Regions from separate parts of the Halomonas sp. RT37 genome, predicted to be linked through region 2. Evidence: predicted binding sites of a transcription regulator. Region 2 holds the regulator's gene; the other holds the start of a gene.
What was found. Region 2 encodes FNR, which switches genes on or off when oxygen is low (the NO sensors DNR and NnrR bind a similar motif). Its sites were predicted from a motif close to TTGATNTANATCAA; they were not measured.

Region 1: a site for FNR is predicted at 3,656-3,669, ahead of pflB (formate C-acetyltransferase). Genes of this name have one in related genera too.

What each region holds. Positions count from the first base shown of each region.
Region 1 is NZ_CP098827.1:3,433,200-3,438,419, forward strand. Features, by position in the region: gene sstT (serine/threonine transporter SstT) at 1-209, shown strand, start outside; gene pflA (pyruvate formate lyase 1-activating protein) at 336-1,079, opposite strand; gene pflB (formate C-acetyltransferase) at 1,168-3,444, opposite strand; gene NFG58_RS14975 (hypothetical protein) at 3,815-4,315, shown strand; gene NFG58_RS14980 (tetratricopeptide repeat protein) at 4,315-5,220, shown strand.
Region 2 is NZ_CP098827.1:775,521-780,740, forward strand. Features, by position in the region: gene ttcA (tRNA 2-thiocytidine(32) synthetase TtcA) at 136-1,095, shown strand; gene fnr (fumarate/nitrate reduction transcriptional regulator Fnr) at 1,256-1,996, opposite strand; gene NFG58_RS03530 (sulfite exporter TauE/SafE family protein) at 2,151-2,837, opposite strand; gene ccoS (cbb3-type cytochrome oxidase assembly protein CcoS) at 2,834-3,064, opposite strand; gene NFG58_RS03540 (heavy metal translocating P-type ATPase) at 3,061-5,220, opposite strand, start outside.

The DNA.
Region 1 (5,220 bases), 2.3 Mb from region 2:
GCGGCGTCTCCGGCGTGGCCGGTGGCTCGCTGCTGCTGATTCCCATGGCCGCCAGCCTGTTCGGCATTTCCGCCGACGTGGCGATGCAGGTGGTCGCCATCGGCTTCGTCATCAGCGTGGTCCAGGACTCCACCGAGACCGCCCTCAACTCTTCCACCGATGTGCTGTTCACCGCCGCCGCCAGCCGCAGGGGCGAACTGAGCGACTGACGCCCAGAGGCGCTGCCGCGCTTGCTCATCTCCTGAAACAACAGCTCTTCTGAAACGACAGCGAGCCCCTCTCACCAAAGGGTGAAAGGGGCTCGCTGTGTTGTTCGAGCGGGCGACATCGCCACGTCAGCCAGCGATGACCTCCGGATGATACCGCGAGGCGATCGTCACCAGGCGCTGCATGGTCTCGCCACTCGGTGGCGCCACTCCTGCCAGCGGATAGTGCTCTCCCAGCTCCTGCCACTTGTACTCGCCAAGTGCGTGATAGGGCAGCAGCTCGACACGCTCGACGTTGTCCATCGTCTCGACGAACTCCCCCAGCAGGTGCATGGATGCCTCGCTGTCGGTAAAGCCAGGCACGATCACCTGACGAATCCAGGTGGGCTTGCCGATCGCCGCCAGATGACGGGCAAAGGCCAGGGGACGGCGTCGGGGGATACCGGTGAGCTCACGGTGCACGCCCTCGTCGAGATGCTTGAGATCCAGCAGCACCAGGTCGGTGGCGGCAAGCAATTCGTCGAGGACCTCATCGTAGTGGCAGACGTAGCCATTGGTGTCGAGGCAGGTGTGCATGCCCTCGGCCTTGGCCGCCTGAAACAGGTCGCGCACAAACGCCGGTTGCAGCAGCGCCTCGCCGCCGGTGCAGGTGATGCCGCCCCCCGACGCCCGCATGAACGGCAGATAGGTTCTGGCTTCGGTGAGTATCTCGTCCACCGTCACCTCACGTCCGCCCTGGCGATCCCAGCTGTCGCGGTTGTGGCAGTACTGACAGCGCATCACGCAGCCCTGCAGAAACACCAGAAAGCGAATGCCTGGGCCATCCACGGCACCACAGCTCTCCAGGTGATGGAGACGGCCAGTGATCATCATCGGGACTCCTCACGAAAAGGGGCTCCGGGAGAGACCCGGAGCCCGGAAAGGGACCGCTGTCGCGGCCCCGGGCGAGACGACTGTCGGCTCAGAGCGTTTCGGTGAAGGTGCGGGAGATCACGTCGCGCTGCTGTTCCGCGGTCAAGGAGTTGAAGCGCACCGCGTAGCCGGACACGCGAATGGTCAGCTGAGGATACTTGTCCGGATTGACCACGGCGTCCTCGAGCATCTCGCGGTTGAGCACGTTGACGTTCAAGTGCTGACCGCCCTCCTGACGTTCGCTGTGGTGGAAGTAACCGTCGAGCAGGCCAGACAGGTTGCTGCGCTGGGCGCCCTCGTCCTTGCCCAGCGCCCTCGGCACGATGGAGAAGGTATACGAGATCCCGTCCTTGGCGTGGGCGTAGGGCAGCTTGCCCACCGACGTCAACGAGGCCACAGCGCCCTTGGTGTCACGCCCGTGCATGGGGTTGGCACCCGGTGCGAAGGGCTCGCCGGCGCGACGACCGTCCGGCGTGGTGCCGGTCTTCTTGCCGTAGACCACGTTGGAGGTGATGGTCAGCACCGACTGGGTCGGCTCGGCGCCACGGTAGGTATTGAGCTTGCGGATCTTGTTCATGAAGGTCTCGACCAGCTCGCAGGCGATATCGTCGACGCGCGGATCATTGTTGCCGAAGCAGGGGTAGTCGCCCTCGATCTCGAAGTCCACCGCCACGCCGTCAGGATCACGCACCGGGCGCACCTTGGCGTACTTGATCGCCGACAGCGAGTCCGCCGCCACCGACAGCCCGGCGATGCCACAGGCCATGGTGCGCTTGACGTCGAGGTCGTGCAGCGCCATCAGCGCTGCCTCGTAGCTGTACTTGTCGTGCATGTAGTGGATGGCATTGAGGGCGGTCACGTACTGGCGTGCCAGCCAGTCCATCAGGCCATCCATGCGCGCCCACACCTCGTCGAAGTCGAGCACCTCGGTGGCGATCGGCTCACTCCTGGGGCCGACCTGGATCTTCAGCTTCTCGTCGACGCCGCCGTTGATCGTGTAAAGCAGCGTCTTGGCCAGGTTGGCCCGGGCACCGAAGAACTGCATCTGCTTGCCGATCACCATGGGAGACACGCAGCAGGCGATGGCGTAGTCGTCGGAGGCGAAGTCCACGCGCATCAGATCATCGTTCTCGTACTGGATCGACGAGGTATCGATGGACACCTTGGCGCAGTAACGCTTGAAGCCGTCGGGCAATTGCTCAGACCACAGCACCGTGAGGTTGGGCTCCGGGCTCGGACCCATGGTGTAGAGGCTATTGAGGAAACGGAAGCTGGTACGGGTGACCAGGGTGCGTCCGTCAAGCGCCATCCCGCCCAGGCATTCGGTGGCCCAGATCGGGTCGCCGGAGAACAGCTCGTCGTACTCAGGGGTGCGCAGGAAGCGCACCATGCGAAGCTTCATGATGAAGTGATCGACCAGCTCCTGGGCGCGGGCTTCGTCGATCACGCCTTGGCGCAGGTCACGCTCCAGGTAGATATCGAGGAAGCTGGAAGTACGTCCCAGTGACATGGCGGCGCCGTTTTGCGACTTCACTGCCGCCAGGTAGCCAAAGTAGGTCCACTGGATGGCCTCCTGGGCGGTGGCAGCCGGGACCGAGACGTCGAAGCCGTACTTGGCGGCCATTTCCTTGAGCTGGCCGAGTGCACGATGCTGCTCGGCGACTTCCTCGCGCAGCTGGATCACCGCCTCCAGGTCCTCGCCCTGTTCGAAGCGCTGCTGCAGCGAGGCAAACTGCGCCTGCTTGTCACGCATCAGGAAATCGACACCGTAAAGGGCGACCCGGCGGTAGTCACCGATGATGCGTCCACGACCGTAGGCGTCCGGCAGTCCAGTCAGCACCCCTGACTTGCGACACTTGAGGATGTCCGGGGTGTAGACATCGAACACCCCCTGATTGTGGGTCTTGCGAAATTCGGTGAAGACCTTCTTGACCTGAGGATCGAGTTCACGACCGTAGGCCTGGCATGAGCCCTCCACCATCTTGATGCCGCCGTTGGGCATGATCGCCCGCTTCAGCGGCGCGTCGGTCTGCAGTCCAACGATGGTCTCGAGACGCTGATCGATATAGCCGGCGTCATGAGCGGTGATGGTCGAGACCAGCGAGGTGTCGAAGTCCAGCGGTGCATGGGTGACGTTTTCCTGCTTGACGCCTTCCATCACAGTGTCCCATAGCTCGCGAGTGCTGGCCGCCGGCTCGCTGACCAGGAAACGCTCGTCACCCTCGTAGGGCGTCACATTGGCCAGCAAGAAGTCTCGTACGTCGACGTCCTTCTTCCACTCGCCCCCGGCAAACCCTTCCCACGCTTGCGCGAATTGCTCTTTCATCGACTTGCACCTCAACAGAGTAAATGACAACGCTAGTCCTGCATGCTGAGCGACGGCCATCCCTCGGAGATGGCAGCCGGCCCGCCTGTTCGGTGGCAGCAGCGGTCGCCGCATCGGAGGCGGCGGGTGTGCTGCACGCTTCTCGATCGGCGAAAAAACACCTGCCCTCGAGAGCACAATTCGACCTTAGCAGTAGTCCCGTCGCCCCTACTTGACCCGCATCATGGCGCCACGGGACGGCGATACAGCGCGAGCGAAGCGGCCAAGAAACCTGTACCAGGCCAATTTCGCGCGGCGAGGACGGCCGCCTGCGCTATGCTGACAAGGGCATACGTAGGCCTGAGCCCTGTCCCACCGCCGGGTGCCCGTGATGAACAGCTTTCCCACGCTTCTGGAGTACGGTCTGCCAGGCTTCGCCGTGGTGCTGCTGATCCTCGGCTACCACCTGCTCAACAAGACCCACACCCTGTTGCTCAATGAGCGCTCTGGCGAGACCAGTGAGGGCACCGAGTTGCGCATTCGCTATCTGCAGGAGATCTCCAAGAACGCCAGGCTGTTCATGGCGCTGAGTCTGCTGTTCTTCGTCGGCGGGCTGGCCATGGCAATGATGAAACCCTCGAGCCAGGTCAATCTTTCCATCGCCCCGCCGGAAGGCGTACTGCCGGTCATCCGTCTGCAGGAGCGGGACATGCCGCTGGATGGCCGGGGCACGGTCGTGCTGAAGGTCCAGGACGACAATGTGCTGCGCATCTTGAACAACGATCTGCACGGCCGGCTGATCGCCATCGAGCAGGAGCGCGACGCCTTGAAGAGCCAACTGGCCGACGTCATCGCTGCAGCGGAGCGAGATTCTCCGCAGGTAGGCTTCTAATGAAGAACAGGCAGGGCGCCTTGGCGTCGCGCGCGATGGCGACAGACCTGGCCGGGCCAGCGAAGGGAAAACGACGGCGCCACCCCACGTCTACGATAAACGCCCTGCTGATCGTGCTGCTGAGCGTCGGGGTGGCGTGGCCGGTGATTGCCCAGCAGGCCCCGCTGTCCAGGGCCAAGGCGCTGTTGCAGCAGGGTGACAACCAGGCCGCCCTGCGCGAACTACGGCCTCTGCTCGAAAGTCCTGATCCGCTGGCCCGGATGGAAGGCTTGAACGCCCAGGGCTGGATTCTGTATCGGGAAGGCCGCCACGCTGACGCCTCAGCGCTGTTCGAGCAGGCGCTCAGGGCGAGTCAAGGTCATGACGGCTTGCGTGAGGTGCGCCTGAAGGCTCTCAACAACGCTGGCATCAACGCCTTTTCCGCCGGAGAGCTCGACAAGGCTCGAAGCTACTTCGAGGCCGCACTGGCCCTCGGCAGCGACGTGGCCCCGCGCTACCTGACCATCATCACCCGCCAGGCCCCCATGCAGTCGGCCCAGCAGCAGGTCAGCGCAGGACGTGAAAAGCGCATCGAGCGCGACTTCGAGGGGGCGGTGGCCGACTACACCCGGGCGCTTGCGATCGACCCGAACAACAACGACGCGCTCTCCTACCGCGGCTACGCCTACTACCGCTTGGGCCAGTACGACAGGGCCCGGGCGGATATCGAGGCGGCCCTGGCGAGTTCTCCCCAGCGGCTGGACGCACTGATCAACCTGCTCAAGGTGAGCTGCGCCAGCGGCGATGACATCGATGCGGTGCTCAAGCGCCGAGGTCACGCCATCCAGCGTCAGCGTGAGGCCATGCTCGACGACAGGGAGCTTCAGCGCCAGTGCCCCGACCTCTTCGCCAGCCTGAAACACTGA
Region 2 (5,220 bases):
TCCGATGTGCCGCCGACGAAAAGCCCCTGCCGTATTGTCCTCGTCGGGGTAAGCGGTCGCTGACCTCTTCGCCACTAAAGCGTCCGGATGGTAGACTGGCGCCTCTTTCATTTTCAGCCGTGATGTCCCGCTCCCATGTCGCCACAGTCCGCCTCCGCCACCCTGTTCGATCCCCGTACCCCCGAGGATGACCATCTCTCGATCGATGCCGGCGTCAGCCCGGCCGACCCTGCTGCGGGTGGCGATCAGACGGAAGCCCAAGTTCAGGCCAAGGCACGGCGTGAATTCAACAAGCTGCAGAAGCGCCTGCGCCGCCAGGCCGGCAACGCCATCATCGACTACGGCATGATCCAGGAAGGCGACAAGATCATGGTGTGTCTGTCTGGTGGCAAGGACAGCTACACCATGCTCGAGATCCTGCGCAGCCTTCAGCGCAACGCGCCGGTCAACTTCTCGCTGGTGGCGGTGAATCTGGATCAGAAGCAGCCGGGCTTTCCGGAGCATGTGCTGCCGAACTATCTGGACAGCATCGGCGTGGACTACCACATCCTCGAGCGCGACACCTATTCGGTGGTGAAGGAGAAGACGCCGGAGGGCAAGACCACCTGCGCGCTCTGCTCACGCCTGCGGCGCGGCTCTCTCTATGGCTTCGCCGAGGAGATCGGGGCGACCAAGATCGCTCTGGGCCACCACCGCGAGGACATTCTCGAGACGCTGTTTCTGAACATGTTCTTCGGTGGCAGCCTCAAGGCGATGCCGCCCAAGCTGCTCTCCGACGACGGCAAGAACATCGTCATCCGTCCGCTGGCGTACTGCCGCGAGGCCGATATCCAGGCCTACAGCGAGGCGATGGAGTTCCCGATCATCCCGTGCAACCTGTGTGGTTCCCAGCCCAACCTGCAGCGCCAGGTGGTCAAGGAGATGCTGGCCGAGTGGGAGGTCAAGCATCCCGGGCGCCTCGAGAGCATGTTCAAGGCGGTGACCAATGTGGCGCCGTCGCAGCTGGCGGATCGGCAACTGTTCGACTTCGAGGGGCTGGAGGCCGTACAGGCCGAACGCCAGGCCCGGCGCATCGACGTGGTGGATGCCGGCTGATCTCGCCAGCAGCGAATGTGCATGATGCCATGACAGCGAAAGAGGCCGCATCTCCGGATGCGGCCTCTTTCTTGTCACACGCCATCTATTACGCTTTGCTTTCCAGATCCTGGATACCGGGCCCTGCCGGCCAAGCCCGGCACACTGCCGCCAGGCCCGCTCAGGTAACTTCGGTGTCGGCCAGGGTCGACAGCGCGGTCAGGTCGAGGATATTGACCTCACGTCCCGATACCGCCACCAGATCCTGCTGCTGGAAACGCCCGAGGATACGGCTGACCGTTTCCACCGCCAGCCCCAGGTGATTGCCGATGTCGGCGCGGGACATGGACAGGCGGAAGCTGAACGGTGAATAGCCGCGGCGGCGGAAGCGGTCCGACAAGCCGAGGAAGAAGCAGGCCAGGCGCTGATCGGCGGTCTTGCGTGACAGCAGCTGCATCATCCGGCGGTCTTCTCGCAGCTCCTTGCTCAGGGTGCGAAACAGCTGGGCACGCAGCTCCGGTAGGGTCTGGGTCAGCGCATCGAGGCGGTCGAAGGGAATCTCGCACACCGTGGTGGTCTCCAGCGCCACCACGCTGCCGGGATAGCGGCCGTCGTCGATGCCATCCAGGCCAACCAGTTCACTGGGCAGGAAGAAGTTGGTCAACTGAGCTTCGCCGCTGCCTTCGGTGGTGATCTGCTTGAGACTCCCCGATCGGACCGCGAAGACGCTGGTGAAGCGATCTCCCTGCTCGACCAATCGTGTGCCTTTCTTGATCGGCGGGTGACGACGGATGATGGAATCGAAGCGCTCGAGGTCGGCGGTCTCCAGCGACAGCGGAAGGCACAAGGAACTCAGGCTGCAGGACTCACAGCGAGTCTCATGCAGCATGGGACGCCGCCGATCTTGGGCCGTAGGACTCATTCGCAGCTCCTGTGGATCTGGGATCGATATTGACTGGGCCATGGGGAGAACAGACGTCGCCCGTACAGCACGTTGATGGCACTATTCTACACCCTCAGATCAGCTAAAAGTGGCGTCTACCTCTTTAGGATTAATAACTTAGAGGTAGGATGCGTCATTGATGCAGCCCAGTCCAAAGTTGCCAGACGGCAAAGGCGATGATCATGCCAGCGGCGACAAGGCGTGTTGCCCGATGCGCCAGCAGGGCCTGCATTTGTCTGGCGGCGAGGCCCGTCACCACCAGCGCCGGAAGCGTGCCAAGACCGAAGCTCGCCATTAGCAGTGCGCCCTCGAGGGGCTCGGCCCGTGCCAGGCTCCAGGCCAGCATCGAGTACACCAGGCCACAGGGCAGCCAGCCCCAGATGGCGCCCAGCGCCACCGCCTGGGGCAGACGCACCACCGGCAACAGGCGTCTGCCTGCGGGTTCCAGGTACCTCCAGAGGTGACGTCCCAGTGCCTCGACGTGACGCAGGCCTTTCCATAGATCGGCAATGTAAAGCGCCATCAGGATCAACATCAGGCTGGCGACGATCTGCATCAGGCCACGCAGGGTCGGCGAAAGGCCGATCACCGAACCCAGGGTGGCAACCAGAGCGCCCGCCACACAGTAGCTAGTGATACGACCTACATTGTAGCCGAGCACAAGTGTGCTCACCCGCCAAGGTTGACGCATGCTGGGGGGGATGGCAAAGGTCAGGGCGCTCATGATACCGCCGCACATGCCAATACAGTGTGCACCGCCGAGCAGGCCAAACACGAAGGCCGCCATCATGGGGGGCAGTTCCAGGCCGGTAGGGTTCACTCAGGCCCTCTGGACGATGGATCACGCTCGGATGTCTGCGCAGGCGTTTCGGAAGAGGAAGCGCCGTCATCGGCACCGCGAGTGTCGTCCTCATCCTCGAACAGGATGCGATAGGCGGGGCCTTCGAGGTCCTCGAACTGGTCGTTGCGCACCGCCCAGAAGAAGGCCCAGACCGCCAGGCCCAGCAGGATCAACGACAAGGGTATCAACAGGTAAAGGATGCTCATGGGCCGGGGCTTGCGGTGACGGGTGAAGGCGTCGCGGTCGGCCTGGTGCGTCCGCGCCGCAGACGCAGGGCATTGCCGATGACCAGCAACGAGCTGAGTGACATGCCGATGGCGGCAAGCCATGGGGGCACGAAGCCCAGAGCCGCTGCGGGCAGCGCCACGACATTGTAGAGCACCGACCAGGACAGATTCTGGCGAATGATGCGACGGGTCTGGCGGGCCACCTCGATGGCTTCGACGATACCCGTGAGCGGTTCGCCCAGCAATACCAGATCGGCGCGGGTGCGGGTGAGGTCGCTGGCCCCGGCCATGGCGAGGGCAAGGTCGGCGCCCGCCAGTACCGGCACGTCATTGATGCCATCACCGACCATGGCCACCTTTTCGCCCTGCGCCTGCCGCGCCTTCAAGTGCCCGAGCTTGTCCTCGGGGGAGGCCTCGCCACGCCACTGATCGACGCCCAGCGTGCGGGCCAGCTGGCCAACGTTGACGGCGCGGTCGCCCGACAGGATCTCGATGGCAAGCCCCCGCTGGGCGAGGGCGGCGAGGGTCTCGGCGGCGTCGTCACGGGGCTGATCGTCGAGCTTGAACCAGGCCTGGGGCTTGCCTTCGCAGGCCAGCAGCAGCCAAAGCCCTGCGCCAGGGAGCTCAGTAGCGGGTTGGCCCAGGCAGGCAAAACGCGGCTGGCCCAGTCGCCAGCGCCGGCCGTCGATCACGCCTTCCACGCCCTGACCCGGGTGATTGCGCAGTTCGCTGGCCTGGCAGCTGGCGTCGCGCCAGGCAGCGAAGGCACGGGCGATGGGGTGCTCCGAGCCGGTCTCCAGTGCCGCCGCCAGGGCCAGATGCCGGCGCTTGGTGGCAGGGTCCATCTCGCCATTGTTGGCGCTTCCTTCGGCGTCGCTCAGCGGCCGGTGTTCGGCGAGTTGCATGCGACCCCGGGTCAGGGTGCCGGTCTTGTCGAAGACGACGCGATCGAGGCAGGCCAGGGTCTCCAGCGCATCGGCTCGGGTCACCAGTACCCCGGCACGTCTCAGCCGGCCGTGGGCCACGGTCAGGGCTGTGGGGGTCGCCAGCGCCAGGGCGCAGGGGCAGGTCACCACCAGTACCGACAGGGTGATCCACAGGCTGCGGCTAGGATCGATCAGGCTCCAGACCAGCGCCACCAGGGCGGTGATGACCAGCAGGTTCAACACGAAGCGATGGGCCACCTGCTCGGCCAGGCGGGCGATACGTGGACGATGGGCGAAGGCACGGTCGGTGAGATCGAGAATGCCGGCGGCGCGGGTGTCGTCGCCGACGCGGGTGACCATCACTTCGATCGGGCTGTCCATGCACAGGGTACCTGCGTGCACGGTATCTCCCTGGCGACGCAGGCAGGGCAGCGATTCGCCGGTCAGCAGCGACTCGTCGATCTGGGCCAGGCCCGAGGTCAGGTTGCCGTCCGCGGGGATCTGGGCGCCGGGGCTGACCCGAACCCGGTCACCCGGGACCAGCCGACTGGCGGGGATGACGCGTTCATCGCCATGCTCGTCGAGGCGCACCGCGGCACTCGGCAGCGCGCTGGCCATGGCATTGCCGCTACGGCCGTAGTGGGTACGGGCGCGAGACTCCAGGTAGCGTCCGAACAGCAGGAAGAAGGTGAACATGCTGACCGAGTCGAAGTAGCGATCACCGGAGTCGCTCACGACCGACCAGGTGCTGGCGACGAAGGCCCCACCGATGGCCAGGGCCACCGGCACATCCATGCCCAGCACGCGGGTTCGCAGATCGCGCAGGGCGCCGACGAAGAAGGGTTGGGCCGAGTACAGTACCACCGGAGTGGTCAGCGCCAGCGATAGCCAGGCAAACAGACGCTCGAACTCGCTACTGAGATCACCGCCGTCGACGTAGTGCGGGATGGAAAACATCAGCACCTGCATCATGCCGACGGCCGCCACGATCAGGCGTCTTATCATCTGGCGCGACTGTTGCTTGAGCCGCTGCTGAGCCTGGTCCGGCTCGTAGGGCTGGGAGGGATAGCCGATGGCGGCCATCTCGGCCAGCAGGCGCGACAGCGACAGGCGTTCGGGATCCCAGCGCACCTGAAGGCGATGCTGGGAAAGATTGACAGCGCAGCTCTCCAGGCCGTCGAGGGCATTCAGGCGGTGTTCGATCAGCCA